2 regions of the Streptococcus sp. KHUD_017 genome follow, and region 1 is predicted to be linked to the other one. Evidence: predicted binding sites of a transcription regulator. Region 1 holds the regulator's gene; the other holds the start of a gene.

Region 1 (3,419 bases):
GCTTTGAAGCATATGGCAACATCTGTGATTTTGGTTCATAATCATCCATCAGGAGCAGTAGTTCCTAGCCCCAATGATGACCAGGTTACGAAACTTGTTAAAGAAGCCTGCGAATTAATGGGATTGGTCTTATTGGACCATTTAATCGTCTCTCATTCTGATTATTTTAGTTACCGCGAGAAGACGGACCTGATATAGGATTATTTTTTGAAGTTTAGAGGCCCCTGCTCAAACGCTTGTAAAGCATAGGACTCAACTTCGTTCATATCAATTTTAGGAAGAGGATCAATTGTAGGGACTAGCAACTTTTCTTGTACGATAAAGTCAATAATAGCATTGAAGTCTTCAATTTTATAATACTTTTTTGAGTGGATCAAGATATCTCTGTAAAAGACAAGCGAAGAACGAAATCTGCCTTTAAATTTAGCATCTGCCTTTTTACAAAATGGTTTTGCCTTTTTAGACATTTTTTTCAGTTCTTTTTGTTTGTCTTTTAGAGAGAGTTTGTCGAGATACTCTTTATTCTTAGAAAATGATTGGTAACTTTCTGCCGTTAAAAGACTATATAGATTAGAAAGTTGAAAATAAACTTCTATTTTCTTTTCCTTATAGGTTAAGAAATGGTCAATTTCCTTGCTCTTAACAGATGAGAAAACATTAACATCTAAATCTCTCAAAAGGTCATGAGTAGAAGGTGGGGTAAGTTCATTCATAATTAATTAACTAATTTATAATTCATTGACGACATAGTCGAAAAGTGTTTTATCTTTGGGGCGATTTTCGAAGAGAAATTCAGGATGCCATTGAACACCAAGATAAGGGAAGCCGTCCGTAGTTGTAACAGCTTCGATAATACCATCTTTAGGATCATGTGCTACAACCTTAAGATTAGGGGCTAAATCTTTGATGCTCTGATGGTGGAAAGAATTGATATGAGAGATTTCTCCATAGATTTCTCTTAGAATAGTATCTGGTTCGGTGACAAGCCGCTGAGTAGTGTATTCAGCGGAAGTATCTTGCCAATGATCTTCGATATCTTGATAAAGAGACCCACCCATGGCTACGTTAAAAAGTTGAGTACCACGACAGACAGAAAAAATTGGTTTATTTTGCTTGATTGCTTCTTTAATGAGTGCTAACTCAAAAATATCACGTTGAAGGTGGTAGTCGTCGCTATCAATGGCTTTTGGCTCACCATAGTATTTAGGGTCAACGTTTTGTCCACCAGTTAGAATAAGTTTATCAATTAAACTAATGTAGTAACTGGCCATTTCTTCATCACCAATTGGTAGGATAATGGGGATACCTCCAGCTTCCTTAACTCCTTCAACAAAGCCTTTGGCAGCATAACTCATCATAAGATCATCATCTGGATGCGGGGTTTCATTTCCTGTAATCCCAATAACTGGTTTATTCATAAATATTTACACTTTCTAATCCTCTTTACGCATGAAATAGAGGAGGGTTTGAAGTTCGCTTGTAAGATCGACATATTGAACAACTACGTCTTTAGGAAGATGTAGGTGAACAGGAGAAAAACTAAGAATACCTTTGATACCGGCGTCGACTAATAGTTCTGCAACTTCTTGAGATTTAACACTAGGAACAGTAAGAATAGCAGTTTTAACATCACTATCCTTGATTTTGTCCTTTATTTGTGAGATTCCATAGATTGGAACACCATCAGGAGTTTGGGTACCAACCTCAGGATGATCATCTAGGTCAAAAGCCATGATGATTTTCATCTTGTTACGCTCATGAAAACGGTAGTGGAGGAGGGCATGCCCAATATTTCCGATACCTACCAACATAACATTAGTTATAGAATTATCATTTAAAAGATCAGCGAAAAAGTTCATGAGCTTTTTGACATCGTAGCCAAATCCACGACGTCCAAGTTCCCCAAAGTAAGAGAAATCACGGCGAACAGTGGCAGAATCAATTCCAATCGCTTCTGCAATTTGTTTTGAATTGGCTCTTTCAATTTTCTCAGCATTAAATCTTTTAAAAATACGGTAATAGAGAGAAAGTCTCTTTGCTGTTGCTTTAGGAATAGCAGACTGTTTTTCTTTCACAAAATCACAACCTTTCTATCTACTATTTTATAGAAAGCTTGTGAAAATTGCAACAATAACGAAAAAAAAACTAAGAAAAATCTTAGTTTATCTTCGTTTCGTGGTAAGTTCTTAAAAAGCGGTAGAGGTTACCTAGAAGTCCTTGATAGATTTCAACTCCATCATGTGTTAATGAAGTAATATGAGTAGTATCAGGGAGAGTTACACAACCCGATAGAGAGAGCATAAGAGCTTCATAGTCTTCATATTCTTGCACACGCTCCACTTGATAAGAGTCCTTGTAAGTTAATCGAAACATAATGACCTTCTATCTTTCGCTTTTTGTAAATACGCCACGTTCAACCAAGCTATCCATCAAAAAGTAGAATTTCTCTTGGTGGATATGAGTTTCTTCTGATTTGAAGATATCAACTAAACGTAGACCAAATTTATCAGTGATATTGATTTTTACACCAGTTAAGTCTTTGTTGATGATAATCTTAAGTTGGAAACCTTCTCCACTATTTGGAACTTTTTCAAGTAGACGCGTTAATTCATAGTTCCCAACTTTAGTTTCAAAAAAAGTATTATCTTTAAGCGTAAATTTTTTAACAGTTGGACTAAGTGTGTATTCGTAACGACAATTTTTAAGTTTAATCATTTGTTCAAATGCCATTAAGTTTATCCTCCGATGATATTTTTAAGAGTTTTAGCAAGAGTTATCATTTCTTGTTCTGTATTTTGAGGTGAAATGCTGACGCGTACAGACTCGTGTAAGCGAGGGGATTCTTCTCCGTAGAAGGCTTGAAGAACATGGCTGACCTGAACAACACCAGCTGTACAAGCAGAACCTGATGATATAGAAATACCTTCAAGGTCTAAACGAAGCAGTAGTAGATCGTTGCGTTGTCCTGGAAATCCGATATTTAGGACATAAGGGAGTTGCTCTTTACCTTGATTGAGATAATAGGTTGATCCAGCCATTTCAGTTAGAAAAACTTTCTGTAGTTTTTGAACTTTATTAAAGTTAGCCTCTAGATGATCTATATCATCCTTAAGAGCTGCAACCATCCCTATAATTGCGGGAAGGTTTTCTGTCCCTGCTCTTTTTTTCTGTTCTTGATCTCCACCATGTAGATAAGGATCAAAATCTGTAGAAGCAGCGTATAGGAAACCGATACCCTTTGGACCGTGAAATTTATGGGCGGAAGCACTGAGAAAATCAATTCCTAATTCTTCAGGAAAAATCTCCAATTTTCCAATTGCCTGGACAGCATCTACATGATAAGCTGCTGGATGTTCTTTTAGAACTTCACTGATCTCAGCTATTGGCAATAGAGTACCAGTTTCGTTGTTGACATACAT
Region 2 (3,419 bases), 780 kb from region 1:
CTGAATTACAAAGGAGAAAAAATAATGGGTGGAAATTTAACATTCTTGATTATGCTTGTTTTGATGTTTGCCTTGATGTTCTTCATGCAACGTTCTCAAAAGAAACAAGCTGAAAAACGTATGGAGAGCCTCAACAAACTTCAAAAAGGCTACGAAGTAATCACTATTGGTGGTCTCTACGGTACAGTCGACGAAGTTGATACTGAAAACAAAACGATTGTACTTGATGTAGACGGAGTATACTTGACTTTCGAATTAAGTGCAATTAGAACAGTTTTGCCAGTTAAAGAAGCTGTCACACCTGAAGGTGCAGTTGTTGATGGTGAAAGCGCGATTGAAGAATAAAACGGGGTGGATCTCATACCCCTTTTTCTATGAAGATGGGGAATAATGATGAAAAAGATTGTTTTTGTTTGCCTTGGTAATATTTGCCGAAGTCCTATGGCAGAATTTGTTATGAAGTCTTTAACCGATGATTATGAGATTGAAAGTAGAGCAACTTCTTCTTGGGAACATGGAAATCCAATTCACAAAGGAACTCAGAAAATTTTTAAAGCTCACGAGATTCCTTACGATTCATCAAAAACATCACAGCAAATTTCTAAGGATGATTTTGAATATTTTGATTATGTCATTGGAATGGACGAGTCCAATCTTCTAGATTTGACTCGAATGTGTCCTCAAGACCAACAACACAAGCTAGAGGCATTTGCTTCTGAGGGTGTTCCTGACCCATGGTATACAGGTGATTTTGATGAAACTTACGATCGAGTTTTAACTGGTTGCCAAGCTTGGCTAACACGTTTAGAAAATGAGGCAAAAAATGGATGATTTAAAAAAATTCTATGATAAGTACAGTGTCTATATAACGCGTCCTCGTTTGGAAATTGCAACAGTAGTAGTCATAGCTCTTTGTGCTATATTTGTATTTGTAGGGAATATGCCTAAGCAAGGAGTTTTAAAACTGGATGGCGATTCACTTGTATATGATGGAAGTATTGTTCGTGGGAAGATGAATGGCAAAGGCACAATGACCTTCTCTAATGGCGACACTTATACTGGTGAATTTAAAAATGGAGCATTTAGCGGTAAAGGAACCTACCAAGCTAAAGAAGGCTGGGTTTATGAAGGTGACTTTGTTAATGGCCAAGCTGAAGGAAAAGGAAAACTGACTACAGAGCAAGAAGTTGTCTATGAAGGTGACTTTAAACAAGGGCTCTTCCAACAAGCACAATAACCTCCTCTTAGAGGGGGTATTATACTGCGTAAACGGAAAGCGCTTACATGGAAATTGAGATGCTTTACAATACCTTTTTACAATGGAATTTGTGAAAAATAAAAGTTTTATTGAATTATTCACAAAGTGGAAGTGTAAAAGTGCATGTGTAGGCATGTACAAAAATATTTTCACAAGGAAATAAAAAAAGTTTGTGAAATTTCTATGAAACTGTTTACAAATCTTGAAAAAAGAGTTATAATAAGATTGTGAAAAAATTAACAAAGGACTTACAATCCTTGAAAGCTATGGAGGAAAATATGGCTGATAAAAAAACTGTAACACCAGAGGAAAAGAAACTCGCTGCTGAAAAGCATGTTGATGGTTTGGTGCAAAAAGCTTTGGTTGCCCTTGAAGAAATGCGTAAACTTGACCAAGATCAAGTCGATTATATCGTAGCAAAAGCTTCAGTTGCAGCTCTTGATGCCCACGGAGAATTGGCTTTACATGCCTTTGAAGAAACAGGACGTGGAGTATTTGAAGATAAAGCGACTAAAAACCTATTTGCTTGTGAGCACGTGGTAAATAACATGCGCCACACTAAAACAGTTGGTGTTATCGAAGAAGATGATGTAACAGGATTGACTCTTATCGCTGAACCGGTTGGTGTTGTTTGTGGTATCACTCCAACAACAAACCCTACTTCAACAGCAATCTTTAAAGCTTTGATTTCATTGAAGACTCGTAATCCTATTGTCTTTGCGTTCCACCCATCAGCTCAAGAATCATCAGCTCACGCTGCTCAAATCGTGCGTGATGCAGCGATTAAAGCAGGAGCTCCTGAAAACTGTGTACAGTGGATTACTGAACCATCTATGGAAGCAACTAGCGCATTGATGAACCACGAAGGTGTTGCAACAATCCTTGCAACAGGTGGGAATGCCATGGTTAAAGCTGCATACTCATGTGGAAAACCAGCTCTTGGGGTAGGTGCCGGAAACGTTCCAGCTTATGTTGAAAAATCAGCTAACATCCGCCAAGCTGCTCACGACATCGTCATGTCTAAATCATTTGATAACGGTATGGTCTGTGCATCTGAACAAGCGGTTATCATTGATAAAGAAATTTATGATGAATTTGTAGCTGAGTTCAAATCTTACCATACTTACTTTGTAAACAAAAAAGAAAAAGCTCTTCTTGAAGAGTTCTGCTTCGGCGTGAAAGCAAACAGCAAAAACTGTGCTGGTGCAAAATTGAACGCTGACATCGTTGGTAAACCAGCAACTTGGATCGCAGAACAAGCAGGATTTACTGTTCCGGAAGGAACAAACATTCTTGCTGCAGAATGTAAAGAAGTTGGCGAAAAAGAGCCGTTGACTCGTGAAAAATTGTCACCAGTTATCGCAGTTTTGAAATCTGAAAGCCGTGAAGACGGTATTTCTAAAGCTCGTCAAATGGTTGAATTTAACGGTCTTGGACACTCAGCTGCCATCCATACTGCTGATGAAGAATTGACTAAAGAATTTGGTAAAGCTGTTAAAGCTATTCGTGTTATCTGTAACTCACCTTCTACTTTCGGTGGTATCGGGGATGTTTATAATGCCTTCTTGCCATCATTGACACTCGGATGTGGTTCTTACGGACGTAACTCAGTTGGGGATAACGTTAGCGCCATTAACCTCTTGAATATCAAAAAAGTCGGAAGACGGAGAAATAACATGCAATGGATGAAACTTCCTTCAAAAACATACTTTGAACGTGATTCAATTCAATACCTTCAAAAATGTCGTGACGTTGAGCGTGTCATGATCGTTACTGACCACGCTATGGTAGAGCTTGGCTTCCTTGATCGTATCATCGAACAACTTGACCTTCGTCGCAATAAGGTTGTTTACCAAATCTTTGCAGATGTAGAACCAGATCCAGATATCACGACAGTTGAACGTGGTACTGAGATTATGCGTTCCTTCAAACCAGATACAATCATCGCTCTTGGTGGTGGATCACCAATGGACGCTGCTAAAGTAATGTGGCTCTTCTACGAGCAACCAGAAGTGGACTTCCGTGACCTTGTGCAAAAATTCATGGATATCCGTAAACGTGCCTTCAAATTCCCATTACTTGGTAAGAAGACTAAATTCATCGCGATCCCAACTACATCTGGTACAGGATCTGAAGTAACTCCATTTGCCGTTATCTCTGA

The links. The regulator Rex, encoded in region 1, represses fermentation and respiration genes when NADH is low (regulators of the CRP and FNR family bind a similar motif). The targets are predictions, from matches to a motif close to TTGTGAANTANTTCACAA.
Region 2: adhE (bifunctional acetaldehyde-CoA/alcohol dehydrogenase) is a predicted target of Rex. The motif match lies at 1,484-1,501, and genes of this name have one in related genera.

What each region holds. Positions count from the first base shown of each region.
Region 1 covers NZ_CM142175.1:972,682-976,100, reverse strand. The annotation lists gene radC (RadC family protein) at 1-198, shown strand, start outside; gene ACVAMZ_RS04770 (hypothetical protein) at 201-677, opposite strand; gene ACVAMZ_RS04765 (gamma-glutamyl-gamma-aminobutyrate hydrolase family protein) at 729-1,418, opposite strand; gene ACVAMZ_RS04760 (redox-sensing transcriptional repressor Rex) at 1,434-2,075, opposite strand; gene ACVAMZ_RS04755 (DUF4649 family protein) at 2,158-2,373, opposite strand; gene ACVAMZ_RS04750 (DUF1831 domain-containing protein) at 2,383-2,730, opposite strand; gene ACVAMZ_RS04745 (cysteine desulfurase family protein) at 2,736-3,419, opposite strand, start outside.
Region 2 covers NZ_CM142175.1:1,752,890-1,756,308, reverse strand. The annotation lists gene yajC (preprotein translocase subunit YajC) at 25-345, shown strand; gene ACVAMZ_RS08775 (low molecular weight protein-tyrosine-phosphatase) at 394-831, shown strand; gene ACVAMZ_RS08770 (MORN repeat-containing protein) at 824-1,237, shown strand; gene adhE (bifunctional acetaldehyde-CoA/alcohol dehydrogenase) at 1,537-3,419, shown strand, end outside.